2 regions of the Enterobacter sp. I4 genome follow, and region 1 is predicted to be linked to the other one. Evidence: predicted binding sites of a transcription regulator. Region 1 holds the regulator's gene; the other holds the start of a gene.
What was found. The regulator PurR, encoded in region 1, represses purine synthesis genes. The targets are predictions, from matches to a motif close to CANGCAAACGTTTGCNTG.
Positions count from the first base shown of each region.

Region 2: the regulator PurR is predicted to act here: its motif matches at 9,646-9,663, upstream of purH (bifunctional phosphoribosylaminoimidazolecarboxamide formyltransferase/IMP cyclohydrolase).

Region 1 is NZ_JALBUO010000001.1:2,497,740-2,509,676, reverse strand. Features, by position in the region: gene MOQ06_RS11895 (FAD-NAD(P)-binding protein) at 1-442, opposite strand, end outside; tRNA gene MOQ06_RS11890 (tRNA-Val) at 565-641, opposite strand; tRNA gene MOQ06_RS11885 (tRNA-Val) at 646-722, opposite strand; gene mdtK (MdtK family multidrug efflux MATE transporter) at 876-2,249, opposite strand; gene MOQ06_RS11875 (riboflavin synthase subunit alpha) at 2,475-3,116, shown strand; gene cfa (cyclopropane fatty acyl phospholipid synthase) at 3,148-4,296, opposite strand; gene punC (purine nucleoside transporter PunC) at 4,596-5,795, opposite strand; gene punR (DNA-binding transcriptional activator PunR) at 5,909-6,820, shown strand; gene purR (HTH-type transcriptional repressor PurR) at 6,838-7,863, opposite strand; gene MOQ06_RS11850 (YnhF family membrane protein) at 8,161-8,250, shown strand; gene MOQ06_RS11845 (MFS transporter) at 8,411-9,577, shown strand; gene sodB (superoxide dismutase [Fe]) at 9,615-10,196, opposite strand; gene MOQ06_RS11835 (C40 family peptidase) at 10,319-11,077, opposite strand; gene grxD (monothiol glutaredoxin 4) at 11,416-11,763, shown strand; gene rnt (ribonuclease T) at 11,808-11,937, opposite strand, start outside.
Region 2 is NZ_JALBUO010000001.1:88,100-100,036, forward strand. Features, by position in the region: gene thiC (phosphomethylpyrimidine synthase ThiC) at 1-1,403, opposite strand, end outside; TPP riboswitch at 1,483-1,592, opposite strand; gene rsd (sigma D regulator) at 1,647-2,144, opposite strand; gene nudC (NAD(+) diphosphatase) at 2,240-3,013, shown strand; gene hemE (uroporphyrinogen decarboxylase) at 3,052-4,116, shown strand; gene nfi (deoxyribonuclease V) at 4,126-4,797, shown strand; gene MOQ06_RS00475 (YjaG family protein) at 4,839-5,429, shown strand; gene hupA (nucleoid-associated protein HU-alpha) at 5,616-5,888, shown strand; gene MOQ06_RS00485 (DUF1481 domain-containing protein) at 5,900-6,592, shown strand; gene purD (phosphoribosylamine--glycine ligase) at 6,641-7,933, opposite strand; gene purH (bifunctional phosphoribosylaminoimidazolecarboxamide formyltransferase/IMP cyclohydrolase) at 7,949-9,538, opposite strand; rRNA gene MOQ06_RS00500 (16S ribosomal RNA) at 10,100-11,641, shown strand; rRNA gene MOQ06_RS00505 (23S ribosomal RNA) at 11,840-11,937, shown strand, end outside.

The DNA of each region.
Region 1 (11,937 bases):
CGTTCACTGAAAGGGCCACGCCGTCTGCGTCAGCCTTGATATCCGTGACTTCAGCGTTGGGATGAACCTCGACGTGAAATCCCGCCTTTTTTGCCTCCGCGACAACGGCAAGAAACCGATCGTGAAAATATTCACCCAGCAAAATGCGCGGCAGGAACTGCCGGTCGTGCAGCGTCTCTTTGTCGACGCTATAGCGGGCAAGGTGAGCTGCATTTTGCTGCTTTAGCCATTCGAGGTAGCTGATAAAAATGGGCGGAATTTCAATACTGGCGATATTCGCCAGCATCAGCCGGGAGTTATCCTCATCGCTGTAGGGCATACCGACGCCGGGCTGGTCTGCTTTCTCAAACACGGTGACGGACAGTGGCGCTGCGTTGCCAAGAAGAGAGTAGAAGGTGTAAATCCCTGTTGGGCCTGAGCCGATAATGGCAATTTTTTTCATCGAAAGCGTTCCTGCGTTTCTGAACCATATAACAAGCGTAGCAGGAGAAAGGCTAAGTCATTCAATGAAGGGAGAAATTAAGATATTCAGAAGAGGAAATTTGCACCATTTCAGAACTGAAATGGTGCGTCCGAGTGGACTCGAACCACCGACCCCCACCATGTCAAGGTGGTGCTCTAACCAACTGAGCTACGGACGCAGAATGGTGCGTTCAATTGGACTCGAACCAACGACCCCCACCATGTCAAGGTGGTGCTCTAACCAACTGAGCTATGAACGCAACGTGTTGTCGGTGACAACGGGGACGAATATTAGCGGCACAGCACCATGGTGGCAAGAGGGAAAACGCATTTTTCTCTCTGATTTCACGCGATTGCTTCATTACCGCGCAAAGTGAAGAGAAAGTAGCCGCCATCCGGCGGCTACCGCGTGTTTAACGTGCAGCGCGCTGCAAAATCACCGCGGAAGGCTGACGTTGCAGGAAGCGCATGCGCAGCATCATCATAATGGCCGCCGAGGTTAAGCCGATGATAAAGCCCATCCAGAACCCGGCTGGCCCCATGCGGTTTACGACCAGATCCGTCAGCGCCAGAATATACCCGCAGGGTAAACCCAGCACCCAGTACGCAATAAAGGTGATAAAGAAGATGGAGCGCGTATCTTTATAACCGCGCAGCACGCCGCTGCCGATGACCTGGATGGAGTCAGAGATCTGGTACAGGGCAGCCAGCAGCATCAGGTGCGATGCGAGCGTCACCACCTCCGGATTATCGTTGTAGAGCAGGGCGATTTGCTCTCTCAGCAGCACGGTGAAGAGCGCGGTACAGACCGCCATGCAGACGCCGACGCCCAGCCCGGTGCGGGCCGCCGTTTGCGCATCCAGCGTTGAGCCTTGTCCCAGACGGAAGCCCACGCGGATCGTCACCGCAGCGGCCAGCGACATCGGCAGAACGAACATCAGCGAGCTGAAGTTCAGGGCGATCTGGTGACCTGCCACGTCAATAATGCCCAGTGGCGAAACCAGCAGAGCGACGACGGCAAACAGCGTCACTTCAAAGAACAGCGCCAGCGCAATAGGCAGACCCAGCTGGGTAAGGCGGGTCATCATCGACCAGTCAGGCGTGCTGAAGGCGGTGTCGTTACGAATGTCTCGCATGGAGCGTGAATGTTTGATGTAGGTGAGCATGCAGCCAAACATCACCCAGTACACCGCAGCCGTCGCCACGCCACAGCCTACGCCGCCGAGTTCCGGCATGCCAAAATGACCGTAGATAAAGATGTAGTTCACCGGAATGTTGACCAGCAGGCCGATAAAGCCCATCACCATGCCCGGTTTGGTTTTTGCCAGCCCCTCACACTGGTTGCGCGCCACCTGGAAGAACAGATAGCCGGGTGCGCCCCAGAGCAGGGCGCGCAGATAACCTACCGCCTTATCCGCCAGCGCCGGGTCGATATTATGCATAGCGCGGATGATATACCCGGCGTTCCACAGGACAATCATAATCAGAATGGAGACAATCCCGGCCAGCCAGAAGCCCTGGCGAACCTGATGGGCCACGCGCTCGCGTCGGCCAGAGCCGTTGAGCTGCGCAATAACTGGCGTCAGCGCCAGCAGCAGGCCGTGGCCAAACAGAATGGCCGGAAGCCAGATTGAGGTTCCGATCGCCACGGCGGCCATATCGGTGGCGCTGTACCCACCGGCCATCACCGTATCCACAAATCCCATTGCGGTTTGGGCTACCTGCGCGACGATCACCGGTATTGCCAGTGCCAATAACTGACGCGCTTCGATCATATACTTCTGCACGTGAACACCTTTGTATTGTAGTTATTTGAGAGACTAAAAAGGCCGCCGTAACTGGCAGCAAGAAGAAAAAACAGAGGGATGCCAGCTATTGTAGCGGGGTTTAACTAATTATCTAGTGAAAAAAACGTCAGAAATTGCGCATCGCTGGCAACCTGTTTTTTCAACTGTTATTGTGGTGGGATTAAACGGCGTTATCGCCGTCCGGAATGAACAGGAGCTGTAAGCATGTTTACTGGTATTGTGCAGGGCACTGCCAAAGTGGTGTCCATTGATGAAAAACCAAATTTCCGTACTCACGTGGTTGAGCTACCTGAATATATGCTCGACGGCATCGAAACCGGTGCGTCGATTGCGCATAACGGCTGCTGCCTGACGGTAACCGAAATTAACGGTAACCGGATCAGCTTTGATTTAATGAAAGAGACGCTGCGCATTACTAACCTCGGCGAGCTTGTGCCGGGCGATATCGTAAACGTCGAGCGTGCGGCTAAGTTTAGCGACGAGATTGGCGGGCATCTGATGTCGGGCCATATTATGACCACCGCAGAGGTGGCGAAAATTGTCACCTCGGAAAATAACCGTCAAATCTGGTTTAAGGTGCAGGATCCGTCATTAATGAAATACATCCTCTATAAAGGATTTATTGGCATCGATGGGATTAGCCTGACCGTAGGTGAAGTGACGCCAACGCGTTTTTGCGTGCATTTAATTCCTGAAACGCTGCAGCGCACAACGCTCGGAGCAAAAAAGCTGGGGCAGCGCGTGAATATCGAAATTGATCCCCAGACCCAGGCGGTCGTGGATACCGTTGAGCGCGTGCTGGCGGCGAAAGAAGCGGCGATAATAAAGGCCGTGGAAGAAGAATAAAAAATAACCCCGGGTAGCCGGGGTTATTTTTTTAGCGGGCCACCCGCAGGCCGTGCTCAATGCCCCGGCTAAACACCACCTGCCATAGCTGTATATCCCGCGCGCGGAACGCGCCAGCGCAGGCATTCAGGTAATAGCTAAACATTCGTTTGAATCGTTCCGAATAGTTGTCGGCAATTTCAGGCCACGCGGCCTGGAAACGCTCGTGCCACGCCATCAGGGTGGTATCGTAATCTGCGCCAAAGTTATGCCAGTCTTCCACGATGAAATGCGGTTCGCTGGCGTTCGCTATCTGGCGTACGGAGGGTAAACAGCCGTTCGGGAAGATGTATTTATTGATCCAGGGATCCACATTGTTGTCGGTGCGCTTAGAGCCGATGGTATGTAACAGGAAAATACCGTCAGGCTTCAGGTTACGGTCGGCCACCTCAAAATAGGTTTTGTAGTTCTTCGGACCCACGTGCTCGAACATGCCAACGGAAACGATGCGGTCAAACTGCTCGTTCAGGTCACGGTAATCCTGAAGCCGAATATCAACATCCAGGCCCAGGCAGCGCTCCTGCGCCATCTTCTGCTGTTCGGCCGATATCGTGACGCCCACCACGCTGACGCCGTAATGCGTCGCCATAAACCAGGCGAGACCGCCCCAGCCGCAGCCAATGTCCAGCACCCGCATGCCGGGCTGCAGCTGCAGTTTGTCGCAGATCAGCTGTAGTTTATCCTGCTGCGCCTGTTCCAGCGACGTTGCTTTTTTCCAGTATCCGCAGGAGTACTGCATTAACGGGTCGAGCATCCGGCTGAACAGATCGTTACCCAGGTCGTAATGCTCTTTGCCGACGATCCACGCCCGCTTTTTACTTTGCAGATTGAACAGGCGAGCGGAGGCGATACGCAGCGTATCTTTGAAGTGACGAGGGAGCTGATTTTCAAGACCGGCGCGTAATACGCTGGAGAAGAACATATCCAGCCGTTCACACTCCCACCAGCCGTCCATATAGCTTTCGCCCAGCCCTAACGATCCCTCCTGCAAAACGCGTTTAAAAAAATCGGGATGTTTAACCTGGGGATCGGAGGGGGATGAGCCATTAATCGTAATGCCCGCACGTCCCAACAGTTCACTGACGATCCGGGACCAGTTATCGTCCGGAACGCTGACTTCTTCTATACACGATGAACTCATAGCTTCTCCATCACCTTGCTGTGATCAGAACCTTAAAACAGCGTAGACGCTTTTTTTGGTTTGTGAGAAATCTCACGGTAAATGCCCGCGAGGCTAATATCCGACGTAGAACAGAGGAAGGGAGATTTCCCTTGCCGAAAAGCCGTCCATGGTAAAACGGGAGCGCTCCGGCTCCCGTTAACACTTAATATTTATCGTATTTAATCGAACCAAATTTAGTATAGGCCTCTAAATTTGGTGATTCAACAGAAAATTGTTAGCAACCTAATCACTGGTTTTTAACATAATTTCCTGTGCAATCAGGCGTGCGACGTTTCTCTGTGCGCGTCTTGATTCTGCTCACGATGCGCTGATGACTGCATGCGATAGCCCAGACCTGCCAGCGCAACGGTGGCCAGCATGACGCTGGTGGTCGTGAGCAGCGGTGTTGCAATCAGCGCGGAGACCACCAGGCTTGCCAGGAAGCACAGACCCAGCTGCAGGGTATTTTGCAGCGCGGCAGCGCGGCCCGTCGCCTGCGGGAACGGGCGCAGCGCCTGAGCCACAACGATAGGGTAGATGGCACCGTTTGCGATCGCCATGACGCAGAACGGAATCAAAATTTCAGCAAGCCCGGCGCCCGGAATAAAGCCAACGGCCCAGGTCGCGATCACGCTTAACGCGTAGAGCACCAGCAGCCAGGGAAGCATCTGCTGGCCTTCCCATTTTTGCAGCGCGGCGCGACAGCCGTAGCCGCCCACCAGGAAGGCGATGGTCTGCGGAACGTAGCTCAGGCCGATAGCCGCCGGGCTGTAGCCCATGTCATGCAGAATAAACGGCGAACCGGTCAGCCATGCGAAGAAGCTGGCGGAGCAGGCGGCGTAAATCAGCACGTTGCCGCGATAGGCCTTAGCCCGCAGTAAGGAGGTGAAGGTGACCGGCTTCGCGTCCGGATGCGCCTCTTTTTTATGCGCAGGCTTAAGCGCAAACGCGGGCAGCATCAGCACCAGCGTGATGGCGAACAGCGTGGCGAAAATGGCCTGCCAGTCGAAGTGTGCCAGGATCCAGCTGCCCAGCAGCGGGGCGAGCGCCGGCGACAGGCCAACCAGCGGCATAATGGTGGCGAAAATACGGTTAGTGCGCGAGGCCGGATAATAGTCGGTAACCAGCGCCTGCCACGTGACCGCTGCGGCGCAGACCCCGACTGCCTGAATGAAGCGCAGCGCCAGTAGCCAGGCGGCATCGCGAACCCACAGCATGCCCAGACAGCCAACGGCAAATATCGCCAGCCCCAGCAACAGAACGGGCTTACGGCCAAAACGATCCGACAGCGGTCCCCATAGCAGCTGCGCAAAAGCGAAGCCTGCGAGGAACAGGCTCAGGCTGGCGCTGATGGCGGCGGCAGGGGTTTGCAAATCTTCCTGCATCGCGGCGAACGCGGGCAGATACATGTCGGTCGCCAGAAAGCCCAGCACGCTTAAGCCGCCGAGCCAGACTAAAAATCCTTTCCTGGGTTGCACTATTTATTCTCCTGAGGAGGCAGGTGTACGTTGCCGCAGAGTGTAGGGAGTGCAAAGCGGCTTGTGAAACGCTAATATTTGGCGAGTGCATTCAAAAATTTTGCAGGCAGAAAATGTGGTCAGATTATTCCCTTGAAGTGGTCGATGCCGTGGCCCGTAACGGCAGCTTTACCGGTGCCGCGCAGGAGCTGCACCGCGTTCCCTCGGCAATCAGCTATACGGTGCGGCAGCTGGAAGAGTGGCTCGCGGTCCCGCTGTTCGAGCGGCGCCATCGCGACGTTGAACTGACGCCCGCCGGGGCGTGGTTTTTGAAAGAAGGGCGGTCTGTTATCAAAAAAATGCAGATCACCCGCGAGCAGTGCCAGCAGATCGCTAACGGCTGGCGCGGACACCTTTCCATTGCGGTGGATAACATCGTTAAGCCGGAGCGTACCCGGCAGATGATCGTCGATTTTTATCGCCATTTTTCCGACGTTGAGCTGCGCGTTTCGCAGGAAGTGTTCAACGGGGTCTGGGATGCGCTGGCGGACGGCCGGGCAGAGATGGCGATAGGCGCCACGCAGGCCATCCCGGTTGGCGGGCGCTATGCGTTTCGCGACATGGGCATGCTGAGCTGGACTTGCGTCGTGGCGCGCGATCACCCGCTGGCGGCGATGGAGGGGCCGCTGAGTGACGACACGTTACGCAACTGGCCGTCGCTGGTGCTGGAGGATACCTCCCGTTCGCTGCCCAAGCGCATTACCTGGCTGCTGGACAATCAGCGCCGGGTAGTCGCGCCGGACTGGGAGTCGTCAGCCACCTGCCTGAGCGCGGGGCTGTGCGTTGGGATGGTGCCGGTACACGTTGCGCGTCCGCGCATCGACACGGGGGAGTGGGTGGCCCTGACGCTGGAAAATCCCTTCCCGGACGCAGCCTGCTGTCTGACCTGGCAGCAAAATGACGTATCGCCCGCGATGGCCTGGCTGCTGGATTATCTGGGAGACAGCGAAACGCTGAACCGGGAGTGGTTACGGGGACCAGCGTAGCTGGCCCCGAGAAATGATTAACGACGGTAGTCGCGGAACGGGCCGTCCGCAACGGAGCGGCGTTCAATCAGGCGCGGGTGGACTTCAATGGACTGGGACTGTTCACGCTTGTTGACGATCCTGTCCATCAGCATATTGAAGGCCGTTTCACCCAGAGAGTCTTTCGGCTGGTGAATGGTGGTCAGCGCCGGGGTGAAGAAGCGGGCGTTGCGCACGTTATCATAGCCGATCACCGAAATGTCCTGCGGCACGCGCAGGCCCAGCTCGTCCGCCGCACAGAGCGCGCCCATCGCCATGATGTCGCCGCCGCAGAACACCGCGGTAGGGCGATGCTGCTGGGAAACGATCTGCTGCATGGCGCGGTAGCCGGACTCCGGCTCGAAGTCGCCCTGCACGATCCAGTTTTCCGGCACGACGATCATCGCTTCTTCCATCGCCTTCATAAAACCGGCCAGGCGGCCAGCGCCGGTGTTGCGCTCCAGCGGGCCCGGGATCACGCCAATTTCGCGGTGACCGCGTTCCACCAGGTAACGACCCGCCATGTAACCGCCTTCGAAGGCGTTATCAATCACCGAATCGGTGAAATCGGCGCGCGCTTCGCCCCAGTCCATCACCACCATTGGAATGTGGCGATACTCTTCCAGCATGGAAAGGACCGACTCAGGGTATTCAGAACACATCACCAGCAGGCCGTCCACGCGCTTTTGCGCCATCATCGACAGGTAAGCGCGCTGTTTCTCAATGTTGTTCCACGCGTTGCCCAGAATCAGGGTGTAGCCTTTCTGGAAGCAGTTTTTCTCAACGGCTTCGATGATTTCAGCAAAGTAGGCCGCTTCACTGCTGGTAGCCAGCAGGCCAATCGATTTCGTGTGATTAACCTTCAGGCTGCGCGCAACGGCACTCGGCGAGTAGTGCAGTTCTTTGATCGCTGCCCACACGGCATTACGCGTCTCTTCTGCGACGAAACGCGTTTTGTTAATAACATGTGATACGGTTGTAGTGGAAACGTTTGCGCGTTTTGCTACGTCTTTAATTGTTGCCATTAAATGTCACTCCAGACCATATCCTAAGCTCCTGAAAAACTTGAAGGTAAACGTTTGCCTTCTCTCACCCTTATTACGCAATCTTGAGTTGCGACACGCCGGGAAAACGACACAGGACGTCAGGAGGGGGTCAATGGCCGGTACGCTAATAAATTTAGCGTGGAATTTTGTCCTATCTTGATGAAAAGGGGAAGAGGTAAAGTGGATATCCGCTTAAATCCTGGAAGATTTTTGACCTGAACTGTGTAAAAATGAGCAGGCTCACTTTTCGTAGGGTGAATAAAAGGAGAAAAATTGATGAGTACCGATCTTAAGTTTTCGCTGTTTACCACCATTGTTGTTCTTGCTCTTATCGTTGCGGGTGGTTTAACCGCTGCGCTGCACTGATTCAGACGGGGGAGAGCTTTCTCCCTCGCTTTGTGCGATTGTTACCCCTCCGGCAAAAATCTTTTGCCAAAATGTTAACTTCTCATTTTTTGTGATTGATGTCATGCTTTTGACTTCTTAATTCTGTGTCGCGTTATGGCACGGTTTCCGGAGTTCATTCATGAAAATCAATTTTCCACTGCTGGCCCTGGCGATTGGCGCTTTTGGGATTGGCACCACTGAGTTTTCCCCAATGGGGTTATTGCCTGTTATAGCCCGGGGCGTGGACGTCTCAATCCCTGCGGCCGGTATGTTAATCAGCGCCTACGCGGTTGGCGTGATGGTAGGGGCGCCGCTGATGACGCTGCTGCTTTCGCACCGCGCGCGCCGCAATGCGCTGATTTTCCTGATGGCGATTTTCACCCTGGGGAACGTGCTTTCCGCGATTTCACCGGATTACACCACCCTGATGCTCTCACGCATTTTGACCAGCCTTAACCACGGCGCGTTCTTCGGGCTGGGATCGGTTGTGGCCGCCAGCGTGGTGCCAAAACATAAGCAGGCCAGCGCGGTGGCCACTATGTTTATGGGGCTGACCATCGCCAATATCGGCGGCGTGCCCGCAGCCACCTGGCTGGGTGAGACGATCGGCTGGCGTATGTCTTTCCTCGCAACCGCGGCGCTCGGCGTAATTGCGATGGTGGCGCTGTTCTTCTCTCTGCCGAAAGGGAGCGCCGGTGAGCGTCCGGAAGTGCGTAAAGAGCTGGCTGTGCTGATGCGTCCTCAGGTGCTTTCTGCGCTGCTCACCACGGTGCTGGGAGCAGGGGCGATGTTTACGCTCTACACCTATATCTCCCCGGTGCTGCACGATATCACCCACGCGACGCCGGTATTTATTACCGCGATGCTGGTGCTGATTGGCGTGGGCTTCTCCATCGGTAACTATCTTGGCGGGAAGCTGGCGGACCGCTCCGTCAGCGGGACGCTGAAGGGTTTCTTAACCCTGCTGATTGCGATCATGATTGCGATCCCGTGGCTGGCGCGTAACGAAGTGGGTGCCGCAATTGCCATGGTGGTGTGGGGCGCAGCGACTTTTGCCGTGGTACCGCCGCTGCAGATGCGCGTAATGCGCGTCGCGCACGAGGCTCCTGGGCTCTCTTCTTCGGTCAATATCGGTGCGTTTAACCTCGGCAATGCGCTGGGCGCGGCTGCCGGCGGGGCGGTCATTTCCGGGGGGCTGGGCTACAGCTTCGTTCCGGTGATGGGCGCAATCATTGCCGCACTCGGCCTGCTGCTGGTGCTGATGTCCGGTCGCAAACAGCCTGAAGCAGCGTGCACCGCTGAATAAACAAAAACGCAGAAGGGTCTCCCCTTCTGCGTGTCTCTTACGCGGCGAAGTTCTTCGCAACAAACTCCCAGTTAACCAGTGCCCAGAAGTGCTCCAGGTAGTTAGGACGCGCGTTACGGTAATCGATGTAGTAAGCGTGTTCCCACACGTCCACGGTCATCAGCGGCGTTGCGCTGGTGGTGAGCGGGGTGCCTGCATTTGAGGTGGAAACGATAGCCAGTTTTCCATCGGCCTCCTTCACCAGCCAGGTCCAGCCGGAGCCGAAGTTTTTAACCGCGGCGTCGGTAAACTTCGCCTTGAACTCGGCGAAGCTGCCGAATGCGGCGTTAATGGCTTCGGCCAGCTCGCCGGCTGGCTCTCCGCCAGCATTGGGTGCCAGGCAGTGCCAGTAGAACGTATGGTTCCACACCTGAGCGGCGTTGTTGAATACGCCACCGTCTGAGCTGCGCACGATCTCTTCCAGCGTTTTGCCTTCAAAATCGGTGCCCTTGATCAGGTTATTCAGGTTGGTGACATAGGTCTGGTGATGTTTGCCGTAATGGTACTCCAGGGTTTCCGCAGAAATGTGCGGGGCCAGGGCGTCTTTTGCATACGGTAGTGCAGGTAATTCGAACGACATTGCTTCTCTCCTTATAGTTTTATACGTTGCCAATAACCCTACAGACAACATGGACAGAATAGCAAATTGAAAGGGTATGCAAAAGAGGAACTTACCCTGCCACGGATGCGGCAGGGCAGGGTTTAGCGGATGGTTTTCGGCGTCATGACGCGTCGCGCGCCCACGTAGTGGCGCACCCAGTAATCTTCGCTGAGAGAGGTGATCTGAATGTCCCGGCCGCTGCGCGGTGACTGGATGAACTTACCGTTACCCACGTACACGCCAACGTGGTCAGCCGTGCCGCGTCCCTGGGTGCGGAAGAACACCAGGTCGCCGTTTTGCAGTTCGCCACGGTTAACCGGGGCGGCGTCGCGCAGATGGTACATTTCGTTTGCGGTGCGCGGAATGCGGAATTTCACCAGATCCTTATAGGCATAATAAACCAGCCCGCTACAGTCAAAACCGGTGCGCGGGGAGGTGCCGCCCCAGCGGTACGGTTTACCAATTTGCCCCATCAGCTTATTCATCGCCGTTTTTTGCGCCTTCTGCATGCGAACCTTATGCGCGTCGGCCAGCTTCGTCACTTTTGTGCATTTGGTTTTATGGCCTTTGCGCACGATGCATTTTTCGGAAGCGGATCTGGCGGCAGTGCGGGTGGTGTTGCGCGTGCTGGAGCGGAGCGTTTTTGATGTGGTGGAGGCAGTCTTCTTCGTTTTCGCGGTGGATTTCTTTTTAACGGTTTTGCCGGTGGTTTTTTTCTTTTTTTCTGCGTTTTTTGCCAGATGCGTTTTTTGTACGGCAGAGTGTCGCGCCTGTTCAGAGGCGTTCGCCGCTGGCGCAAATGAGAGTGTGGTAAACAGTAAAGCACAGAGCGTCATCGAGATTTTCGTTATCCGCGCCACTGGGCAGTCCCCTGATGAATGCAGGCTATCAATAATACCCGCGTATGATTTACAAAACGTGTCGATTCTAATCCAAAAAATCAGAATAAGTTAATAGCATTTTTCATTCTCAAAAGCTGTTTCGTTAGCAAGTGCAAAAAAATTCATCGTTCTGTAGCAGAATTGTTCGCTCCCTGAGCAAATCCGCGCTGCGGGCAGCGATAAACGACATTAGCAATGCATCTTTACGCGATAGCAGATAAAATAATGAGACGTGACAAAAATGTTATTTTCCGATGTCGGCCTGACCCGCTACAATGTCAGACTGATGCCGTAACAGAAGTTAAAGGAAGCAAGACATGAGCACCACTATTGAAAAAATTCAGCGCCAGATCGCTGAAAACCCAATTCTCCTGTACATGAAAGGTTCTCCGAAGCTGCCAAGCTGCGGCTTCTCCGCACAAGCGGTTCAGGCGCTGTCTGCCTGTGGTGAGCGTTTTGCTTACGTTGATATCCTGCAAAACCCGGACATTCGCGCTGAGCTGCCAAAATACGCAAACTGGCCTACCTTCCCACAGCTGTGGGTTGACGGTGAACTGGTTGGCGGATGCGACATCCTGATTGAAATGTATCAGCGCGGCGAACTGCAGCAGCTGATCAAAGAGACCGCGGCGAAGTATAAAACCGAAGAGCCGGACGCAGAATAAGTTTTCTGCGCGGACAAAAAAGCGACCTCAGGAGGTCGCTTTTTTTATGCCTGCTCTTCGCTGTCGCCCATCGGCAGGGGCCAGCCGCCCAGACGCTTCCAGCGGTTGACGATCTCGCAGAACAGCTCCGCCGTACGCTCGGTGTCGTATAACGCGGAATGCGCCTGGGTGCCG
Region 2 (11,937 bases), 2.4 Mb from region 1:
TCGGTGGTCAGCGGCCCCAGGGTGTAGAACGGCGCTTCGTGGCAGTGCTCCAGCTCTTCGGTCATGTTGCGGCGGATCATCTGCATCGGCACGTGTCCCGGGCCTTCAATCATCACCTGCACGTCATATTCCCAGGCGATTTTGGTCAGCTCGCCCAGCGTATGCAGCTCGGCAAACTGCGCTTCGTCGTTGGCATCGCGGATGGAGCCCGGACGCAGGCCGTCGCCCAGCGAAAGCGAAACGTCATAGGCGGCGCAGATTTCGCAGATCTCGCGGAAATGTTCGTAGAGGAAGTTTTCCTGATGATGGGACAGGCACCACTTCGCCATAATCGAACCGCCGCGCGAGACGATGCCGGTCAGACGTTTCGCCGTCATCGGCACGTAGCGCAGCAGCACGCCGGCGTGGATGGTGAAGTAGTCCACGCCCTGTTCCGCCTGCTCCAGCAGCGTATCGCGGAACGCTTCCCAGGTAAGGTTTTCCGCAATGCCGTTCACTTTTTCCAGCGCCTGATAAATCGGGACGGTGCCAATCGGCACCGGGCTGTTGCGCAGGATCCACTCGCGAGTTTCGTGAATATAGCGGCCGGTGGAAAGATCCATCACCGTGTCCGCTCCCCAGCGCGTTGACCAGACCAGCTTTTCCACCTCTTCTTCGATAGAGGACGTTACCGCCGAGTTGCCGATGTTGGCGTTGACCTTCACCAGGAAGTTGCGGCCGATAATCATCGGCTCGGATTCCGGGTGGTTAATGTTGGCGGGGATTATCGCGCGGCCTGCGGCCACTTCGTCACGCACAAACTCCGGCGTGATGTTCTCCGGCAGGCGTGCGCCAAACCCTTCGCCCGGGTGCTGGTGGCGCAGGACTTCGCTGCGGATGCGCTCGCGCCCCATATTTTCGCGAATGGCGATGAACTCCATCTCCGGCGTGACGATCCCCTGGCGCGCGTAGTGCAGCTGGGTCACGCATTTGCCCGCTTTGGCGCGTTTTGGCGTCAGCAGGCCGGTGAAGCGCAGCTCGTCCAGGCCGTCGTCGGCCAGGCGCTCGTTAGTGTACGCTGAGCTGCGCACGCTCAGTTCCTCGCAGTCGTTACGCGCGTCAATCCACGGCTGTCGCAGCTTCGCCAGACCCTGCTGCACGTTGATAGCAACAGAAGGATCGCCGTACGGGCCGGAGGTGTCGTACACCGGCACGGCTTCGTTGTCTTCAAACTGCGGATTCTCTTTGCTGCCGCCGATAAGCGTCGGGCTAAGCTGGATTTCGCGCATCGGCACGCGGATATCGGCCTGCGAGCCGGAAATGTAGATGCGTTTAGAGTTCGGGAAAGCGGTGCCTTCCAGGGTGTCGATGAAGCGTTGGGCGTGTTCGCGCTGTTCGCGGCGGGTCAGTTTTGTTGTAGACATAGCTCATTCCAAAAGTGAAGGACATGGCTTGTCAGACGACGGATGAAGCAAGAGAAGATCGCCTTTGGGGCGATACAACAGCAGCATGACTCTTGTTCCCTTCGCAGGTATTAACCTGATCAGGTTCCGCGGATCCCGAATTAACGGTCTCAGCCCGTGCTTTCACACTGGGCACTCCGACAAGAAAAATCCCCCTCCACAGAGGGGCGACTGGTTGTAAATTACTCGTTAACGATTAATAACTCAAGCGGGACGCACGACGTTATCGTTGCTGCTGACAAACAGGTTGTTATCCAGCACGAGGGCAATGAGCTTGTCTTCCAGCGTGAACCGCTCTTCCAGCGCTTCGCCGAGGTCGGACAGCGCCTGCTGAAACTCAAGATAATTATCGTGATCGATAGCGTTTTCGAGCGTTGAATCGTAGTACTCCATTATCTGCTGGGTATTGGCCTCCAGCGGTGGATAGAGTTTTGTTGCGGCTAAAAACGGGCTTGTGCCTTCCATTTCGCGGATAATGCGTTCATAAATGTTGAAATGGCCGTTGGAGAGGTAGTCGACCAGGCGCTGACAAAAGTCATCCAGCGCCTTTTCATTCAGCCGCATAAAGGATTCTTTGCCAGGCTTAAGACCGACCAGATTGTAATACGCCACGAGTAGATGCTTGCGCACATGTAGCCAGCGATCCACCAGGTTGTTACTTCCTCCAACGCGCTCAGTCAGGCTTTCCAGCTGGTTTAACATGGTCGACTCCACAAGGTTTAGAATGGGATCTACTTATCCAAAATGTAACCACAATGCTAACAACATGTCAGTGAAGCGAAGGTAGTGCAATAGATATGGATCGTATTATTGAAAAATCAGATCTGGGTTGGTGGATCGTCAGCCACGAACAGAAATTATGGCTGCCCGGTGGAGAATTACCCTACGGTACGGCGGAAACGTTCGATCTTGTGGGGCAACCCGCGCTGAAGATCGGCGAGTGGCAGGGCGAATCCGTGTGGTTGATCCAACAGGCGCGCCGTCAGGATATGGGATCCGTTCGCCAGGTGCTGGATCTGGATGTTGGCCTGTTCCAGCTGGCGGGGCGCGGCGTGCAGCTGGCGGAGTTCTACCGCTCGCACAAATTCTGCGGCTACTGCGGCCACACCATGCACCCGAGCAAAACCGAGTGGGCGATGCTCTGCGGCCACTGCCGGGAACGCTACTACCCGCAAATCGCACCGTGCATCATCGTCGCCATCCGGCGTGACGATTCCATTCTGCTGGCGCAGCACACTCGTCATCGTAACGGCATTCATACCGTCCTCGCCGGCTTCGTCGAAGTGGGTGAAACGCTGGAGCAGGCGGTGGCGCGGGAGGTGATGGAGGAGAGCGGCATTAAGGTGAAAAATCTGCGCTACGTGACCTCCCAGCCGTGGCCGTTCCCGATGTCGCTGATGACGGCGTTTATGGCGGACTACGACAGCGGCGAGATTGTTATCGACCAGAAAGAGCTGCTTGAGGCGAACTGGTATCGCTACGACGATTTACCTCTGCTGCCCCCGCCGGGAACCGTGGCGCGCCGCCTGATAGAAGATACTGTGGCAATGTGTCGGGCCGAGTATGAGTAGTGTTACACTGACGGACTGACGCAATAAGGAACTGCAAAATGACCGAACTGAAGAACGATCGTTATCTGCGTGCGCTGCTGCGCCAGCCCGTTGATGTCACCCCGGTGTGGATGATGCGCCAGGCGGGACGCTATCTGCCAGAATATAAAGCCACGCGCGCGCAGGCGGGCGATTTTATGTCGCTGTGCAAAAACGCCGAGCTGGCCTGCGAAGTGACGCTCCAGCCGCTGCGCCGCTTCCCGCTCGATGCCGCCATTCTCTTTTCGGACATTCTTACCATTCCGGACGCGATGGGCCTTGGACTCTATTTTGAAACCGGCGAAGGTCCGCGCTTCACCTCTCCGATTAAAAGCAAAGCCGACGTCGATAAGCTGCCGATCCCGGATCCGGAAGGCGAGCTGGGCTACGTGATGAACGCCGTGCGCACCATTCGCCGCGAGCTGAAAGGTGAAGTGCCGCTGATTGGCTTCTCCGGTAGCCCGTGGACGCTGGCAACCTACATGGTGGAAGGCGGCAGCAGCAAAGCCTTTACCGTTATTAAAAAGATGATGTACGCCGAGCCGCAGGCGCTGCATACGCTGCTCGACAAGCTGGCGAAGAGCGTCACGCTCTATCTCAACGCGCAGATCAAAGCGGGCGCGCAGTCAGTGATGATTTTCGACACCTGGGGCGGCGTGCTGACCGGGCGTGATTATCAGCAGTTCTCGCTGTATTACATGCACAAAATCGTCGATGGCCTGCTGCGTGAAAACGAAGGCCGCCGCGTGCCGGTGACGCTGTTCACGAAAGGCGGCGGCCAGTGGCTGGAAGCGATGGCGGCAACCGGCTGCGACGCGCTGGGCCTCGACTGGACCACCGATATCGCGGATGCGCGCCGTCGCGTGGGCGACAAAGTCGCGCTTCAGGGCAACATGGATCCCTCCATGCTCTATGCTCAGCCAGCCCGCATTGAAGAGGAAGTGTCGACTATACTGTCTGGTTTCGGCCAGGGTGAAGGCCACGTCTTCAACCTCGGCCACGGCATTCATCAGGATGTGCCGCCAGAACACGCAGGCGTATTTGTGGAGGCGGTGCATCGGCTTTCAGCCCAGTATCACAGGTAAGGAGTAGGTATGGATCTCGCGTCGCTACGCGCTCAGCAAATCGAACTGGCTTCATCAGTGATCCGCGAGGATCGTCTGGATAAGGATCCCCCGCAGTACATTGGCGGGGCGGACGTCGGGTTTGAGCAGGGCGGTGAAGTCACGCGGGCGGCGATGGTGGTGCTGAAATACCCTTCGCTGGAGCTGGTGGAATACAAGGTGGCGCGTATTGCCACCACGATGCCCTACATCCCCGGCTTTCTCTCCTTCCGCGAATATCCGGCGCTGCTGGCCGCGTGGGAGCAACTCTCGCAAAAACCGGACCTGCTGTTTGTGGACGGACACGGTATTTCGCACCCGCGCCGCCTGGGCGTCGCCAGCCACTTTGGTCTGCTGGTGGATGTGCCTACCATTGGCGTGGCGAAAAAACGCCTGTGCGGCGCGTTTGAGCCGCTCTCTGCTGAACCGGGCGCGCTGGCGCCGCTTATCCATAAAGGCGAGCAGCTGGCGTGGGTCTGGCGCAGTAAGGCGCGCTGCAATCCGCTGTTTATCGCGACCGGGCACCGTGTGAGCATGGACAGCGCGCTGGCGTGGGTACAACGCTGCATGAAGGGCTACCGCTTACCGGAGCCGACGCGCTGGGCTGATGCCGTCGCTTCCTCGCGACCGGCTTTTGTTCGATGGCAGGCAATTCAGCCGTGATTCAGGTAAACTGCGGCTAATTTTCGATTCGAGACATCATCATGCTACAAAACCCGATTCATCTGCGCCTTGAGAAGCTGGAAAGCTGGCAGCACGTGACTTTTATGGCTTGCCTGTGCGAGCGCATGTATCCCAACTACGCCGCGTTCTGTAAGCAAACGGAGTTTGGCGAAGGCCAGATTTATCGTCGTATCCTGGATTTGATCTGGGAGACGCTGACGGTCAAAGACGCGAAGGTGAATTTTGACTCTCAGCTCGAAAAGCTGGAGGAGGCGATCCCGGCAGCGGATGATTACGACCTGTATGGTGTTTACCCGGCCATCGATGCCTGTGTGGCATTGAGCGAGCTAATCCACTCCCGTCTGAGCGGTGAAACCCTGGAACACGCCATTGAAGTCAGTAAGGCATCTATCACTACCGTCGCGATGCTGGAAATGACCCAGGAAGGCCGCGAAATGACCGACGATGAGCTGCGTGCTAACCCGGCGGTGGAACAAGAATGGGACATTCAGTGGGAGATTTTCCGCCTGCTGGCAGAGTGTGAAGAGCGTGATATTGAGCTGATCAAAGGGCTGCGCGCGGACCTGCGCGAGGCCGGTGAGAGCAATATTGGTATAATTTTTAACCAATGAGACAACAAAACGTGATTTAACGCCTGTTTTGTCACTCCTCGACTCTTCCCTTTCGCCCCCCGTCTGGTCTACATTTGGGGGGCGAAAAAAAGTGGCTATCGGTGCGTGTATGCAGGAGAGTGCTTTTTTGGCATTTTCGTCGCACTCGATGCTTAGCAAGCGATAAACACATTGAAAGGATAACTTATGAACAAGACTCAACTGATTGATGTAATTGCGGACAAGGCTGATCTGTCTAAAGTGCAGGCTAAAGCTGCTCTGGAATCTACCCTGGCTGCTATTACTGAGTCTCTGAAAGAAGGTGATGCTGTACAACTGGTTGGTTTCGGTACCTTCAAAGTGAACCACCGCGCTGAGCGTACTGGCCGCAACCCGCAGACCGGTAAAGAAATCAAAATCGCCGCAGCTAACGTGCCGGCATTTGTTTCTGGTAAAGCACTGAAAGACGCAGTTAAGTAAGACGCGTGGCAGTGAACAGTTTTAACGAAGGGGCGGCAACGCCCCTTTTGTCATTCTGGCGTGGCGCGCTCGCGCTGGCAGGCGTGCTGTTGCTTTCCGCCTGTAGCCACGATGCCTCACTCCCTCCGTTTACCGCCAGCGGCTACGCTGACAACCAGGGGGCGGTAAGGATCTGGCGTAAAGACTCCAGCAATGAAGTTCACCTGCTTTCCGCATTCAGCCCGTGGCATAGCGGCAATACCTCGACCGCAGAATATCGCTGGCAGGGCGAGGCGCTAACGCTGATTGAGCTGAACATCTACAGCAAGACCCCCGAACACGTGAAAGTGCGTTTCGATGACCACGGCGAGCTGAGCTTTATGCAGCATGAAGCCAGCGGTCAGAAACAGCAGCTTTCCAGCGATCAGATCGCCCTCTACCGTTACCGCGCTGAACAAATCCGCCAGACCAGCGATGCGCTGCGTCAGGGCCGCGTGGTGCTGCGCCAGGGGCGCTGGCATACCGATGGGACGGTGACCACCTGCGAAGGGCAGACGGTAAAGCCTGACCTTGAATCCTGGGCAACCGAACATATTCAGCGCCGTCAGCGGCATTCATCGATGGAAGTGAGCGTGGCGTGGCTTGAGGCGCCGGAAGGTTCACAGCTGCTGCTGGTGGCGAACGAAGATTTTTGCACCTGGCAGCCGACAGAAAAGAGTTTCTGATTTGATTTCCCTCTCCCCTGAGGGGAGAGGGTTAGGGTGAGGGGGAAATTACTCGCCCTGTTCCCGCGCAATCGCCCGATAGCCGATATCCTGACGGCTGAAGCTGCCGTTCCAGCGAATATCCGCCATCAGCGCATAGGCGCGTTTTTGTGCTTCTGCTACGGTGTGACCCAGCGCGGTGGCGCACAGCACGCGGCCACCGTTGGTCAGGACGCGATCGTCGTCAGCCAGCGTCGTACCGGCGTGGAACACCTTCGCACCGTCAATTTCCTCCAGCGGCAGGCCGTGGATCTCATCTCCGGTGTTGTAGTTGCCAGGATAACCACCCGCAGCAATCACCACGCCCAGCGATGCACGCTCGTCCCACTCTGAGGTTTTCTCGTCCAGCTTGCCGTCGCAGGCCGCCAGGCACAGATCCACCAGGTCAGATTTCATGCGCAGCATGATCGGCTGCGTTTCCGGATCGCCAAAGCGGCAGTTGAATTCGATAACCTTCGGATTGCCCTGCTTGTCGATCATCAGGCCCGCATAGAGGAAACCGGTGTAGGTATTGCCTTCTGCCGCCATCCCTTTCACGGTTGGCCAGATAATGCGATCCATGGTGCGCTGATGCACTTCATCAGTGACCACCGGAGCAGGGGAGTAGGCACCCATTCCGCCGGTATTCGGGCCGGTATCGCCATTACCCACGCGCTTGTGATCCTGGCTGGTGGCCATCGGCAGAACGTGCTCGCCGTCGACCATCACGATAAAGCTCGCCTCTTCGCCGTCGAGGAACTCTTCAATCACGATGCGGTGACCCGCATCGCCAAAGGCGTTGCCGGCCAGCATATCGTGAACGGCGGCTTCGGCTTCTTCGAGCGTCATCGCCACGATCACGCCTTTCCCGGCGGCCAGGCCGTCGGCCTTAATGACAATCGGTGCGCCTTTTTCGCGCAGGTAAGCCAGAGCGGGCTCCACCTCTGTGAAGTTCTGGTATTCCGCCGTCGGGATGTTATGGCGAGCCAGGAAATCTTTGGTAAAGGCTTTCGACCCCTCCAGTTGGGCAGCACCCTCCGTTGGGCCAAAGATTTTCAGGCCAGCGGCGCGGAAGGCGTCTACCACGCCGATCACCAGCGGCGCTTCCGGACCAACAATAGTCAGATCGATGTTTTCGCGCTGAGCAAAACTCAGCAGCGCGGGGATATCGGTGACGCCGATGGCGACGTTCTGCAGCGCGGGCTCAAGCGCGGTACCGGCGTTACCCGGTGCCACAAAGACGGTTTCAACCTGCGGGGACTGCGCCGCTTTCCACGCCAGCGCGTGCTCGCGCCCGCCGTTGCCAATCACTAATACTTTCATTTTCTGCTCCGGGAATTAATGGCGGAAGTGACGCATGTCGGTGAAGATCATCGCGATGCCGTGTTCGTCGGCGGCGGCAATCACTTCGTCGTCGCGGATTGAGCCGCCAGGCTGGATCACGCAGGTGATGCCCACCGCAGCGGCCGCATCGATGCCGTCGCGGAACGGGAAGAAGGCGTCAGAGGCCATGGCGGAGCCTTTCACTTCCAGACCTTCGTCACCTGCTTTGATACCGGCAATTTTCGCAGAGTAAACGCGGCTCATCTGGCCTGCACCTATCCCGATGGTCATGTTCTCTTTCGCGTAGACAATGGCGTTGGATTTCACGAACTTCGCCACCTTCCAGCAGAACAGCGCGTCGCGCAGCTCCTGCTCGGTCGGCTGGCGTTTGGTCACCACGCGCAGGTCGGCTTCCGTCACCATACCCAGATCGCGATCCTGAACCAGCAGGCCACCGTTCACGCGCTTGAAGTCCAGGCCCGGCACGCGTTCTGCCCACTGGCCGCAAACCAGCACGCGCACGTTCTGTTTCGCAGCGGTGATTTTCAGCGCTTCTTCTGATGCGGACGGCGCGATGATCACTTCGACAAACTGGCGGGAGATGATGGCCTGTGCGGTTTCGGCATCCAGCTCGCGGTTGAAGGCGATAATGCCGCCAAACGCGGAGGTCGGGTCGGTTTTGTAGGCGCGATCGTAAGCGTCAAGGATAGAGGTGCTCACGGCAACGCCGCATGGGTTGGCGTGCTTGACGATAACGCAGGCCGGCTCGCTGAACTCTTTCACGCATTCCAGCGCAGCGTCGGTGTCGGCAATGTTGTTATAGGAGAGCGCTTTGCCCTGAACCTGCTGAGCGGTTGCGACAGAAGCTTCTTTTACCTCTTCTTCTATATAGAAGGCAGCCTGCTGGTGGCTGTTCTCACCGTAACGCATATCCTGTTTCTTAATGAAGTTCAGGTTCAGCGTGCGCGGGAAGCGGCCGGAAGGATCTTTGCTTTCACCGTGGTAAGCAGGCACCAGGCTACCGAAGTAGTTGGCAATCATGCTGTCGTACGCGGCGGTGTGTTCGAAGGCTTTGATGGCGAGGTCGAAACGCGTTGCCAGGGTCAGCGACCCTTCGTTGGCGTCTATCTCATTAATAATGGTGTTGTAGTCGCTGCTCTTCACCACAATGGCTACATCTTTATGGTTCTTGGCGGCAGAGCGCACCATGGTCGGACCGCCGATGTCGATATTCTCAACCGCATCTTCCAGGGTGCAGCCTTCGCGGGCTACGGTCTGGGCAAATGGATAGAGGTTAACGACAACCATGTCGATTGGCGCGATGTCATGCTGTTCCATAATGCCGTCGTCCTGACCGCGACGGCCAAGAATACCTCCGTGCACTTTCGGGTGCAGGGTTTTGACGCGTCCATCCATCATTTCCGGGAAACCGGTGTAGTCGGACACTTCGGTTACCGGCAGACCTTTATCTGCTAACAGGCGCGCGGTGCCACCTGTAGAAAGCAGCTCCACACCACGTGCGGAAAGTGCCTGAGCGAATTCGACGATACCGGCTTTATCAGAAACACTGAGCAGAGCGCGGCGGACTGGACGACGTTGTTGCATGGTAAATCCCCTGGATTTCACGATTACAGAGAGCGTTAGATGAATTTTCCCGCGAAAAACTCATCTAACACACCTGACGGGGCATCCTTGTTAGGCGCGAGCATTTTAACGAAAACGTTTGCGCAACGCTCGCATATTTTCACTTTTTCGAAGCGCTGTGGATAACTCTGTGCGTAAAAGGGTATAAGGCGGGGTTTTGCTGGGGAATGCAGCAGTCAGTCATTTTTCTGTCATTTAGCGGTTGCGGCCTGCGGAGAACTCCCTATAATGCGCCTCCATCGACACGGCGGATGTGAATCACTTCACAAACAGCCCGGTCGGCTGAAGAGAAAAAATCCTGAAATAACGGGTTGACTCTGAAAGAGGAAAGCGTAATATACGCCACCTCGCAACGGTGAGCGAAAGCCGCGTTGCAACTGCTCTTTAACAATTTATCAGACAATCTGTGTGGGCACTCAAAGTGACATGGATTCTTAACGTCGCAAGACGAAAAATGAATACCAAGTCTCTGAGTGAACATACGTAATTCATTACGAAGTTTAATTCACGAGCATCAAACTTAAATTGAAGAGTTTGATCATGGCTCAGATTGAACGCTGGCGGCAGGCCTAACACATGCAAGTCGAACGGTAACAGGAAGCAGCTTGCTGCTTTGCTGACGAGTGGCGGACGGGTGAGTAATGTCTGGGAAACTGCCTGATGGAGGGGGATAACTACTGGAAACGGTAGCTAATACCGCATAACGTCGCAAGACCAAAGAGGGGGACCTTCGGGCCTCTTGCCATCGGATGTGCCCAGATGGGATTAGCTAGTAGGTGGGGTAACGGCTCACCTAGGCGACGATCCCTAGCTGGTCTGAGAGGATGACCAGCCACACTGGAACTGAGACACGGTCCAGACTCCTACGGGAGGCAGCAGTGGGGAATATTGCACAATGGGCGCAAGCCTGATGCAGCCATGCCGCGTGTGTGAAGAAGGCCTTCGGGTTGTAAAGCACTTTCAGCGGGGAGGAAGGCGGTAAGGTTAATAACCTTGCCGATTGACGTTACCCGCAGAAGAAGCACCGGCTAACTCCGTGCCAGCAGCCGCGGTAATACGGAGGGTGCAAGCGTTAATCGGAATTACTGGGCGTAAAGCGCACGCAGGCGGTCTGTCAAGTCGGATGTGAAATCCCCGGGCTCAACCTGGGAACTGCATTCGAAACTGGCAGGCTAGAGTCTTGTAGAGGGGGGTAGAATTCCAGGTGTAGCGGTGAAATGCGTAGAGATCTGGAGGAATACCGGTGGCGAAGGCGGCCCCCTGGACAAAGACTGACGCTCAGGTGCGAAAGCGTGGGGAGCAAACAGGATTAGATACCCTGGTAGTCCACGCCGTAAACGATGTCGACTTGGAGGTTGTGCCCTTGAGGCGTGGCTTCCGGAGCTAACGCGTTAAGTCGACCGCCTGGGGAGTACGGCCGCAAGGTTAAAACTCAAATGAATTGACGGGGGCCCGCACAAGCGGTGGAGCATGTGGTTTAATTCGATGCAACGCGAAGAACCTTACCTACTCTTGACATCCAGAGAACTTAGCAGAGATGCTTTGGTGCCTTCGGGAACTCTGAGACAGGTGCTGCATGGCTGTCGTCAGCTCGTGTTGTGAAATGTTGGGTTAAGTCCCGCAACGAGCGCAACCCTTATCCTTTGTTGCCAGCGGTTAGGCCGGGAACTCAAAGGAGACTGCCAGTGATAAACTGGAGGAAGGTGGGGATGACGTCAAGTCATCATGGCCCTTACGAGTAGGGCTACACACGTGCTACAATGGCGCATACAAAGAGAAGCGACCTCGCGAGAGCAAGCGGACCTCATAAAGTGCGTCGTAGTCCGGATTGGAGTCTGCAACTCGACTCCATGAAGTCGGAATCGCTAGTAATCGTAGATCAGAATGCTACGGTGAATACGTTCCCGGGCCTTGTACACACCGCCCGTCACACCATGGGAGTGGGTTGCAAAAGAAGTAGGTAGCTTAACCTTCGGGAGGGCGCTTACCACTTTGTGATTCATGACTGGGGTGAAGTCGTAACAAGGTAACCGTAGGGGAACCTGCGGTTGGATCACCTCCTTACCTTAAAGAACCTGCCTTTGCAGTGCTCACACAGATTGTCTGATGAATGATGAACTTCTGAATGTACTTTCGAGTGCATTAAGAAGTTTTGCTCTTTAAAAATCTGGATCAAGCTGAAAATTGAAACGACACACAGCTCATGTGTGTTCGAGTCTCTCAAATTTTCGCAATCAGAAGTGAAACATCTTCGGGTTGTGAGGTTAAGCGACTAAGCGTACACGGTGGATGCCCTGGCAGTCAGAGGCGATGAAGGACGTGCTAATCTGCGAAAAGCGCCGGCGAGGTGATATGAACCC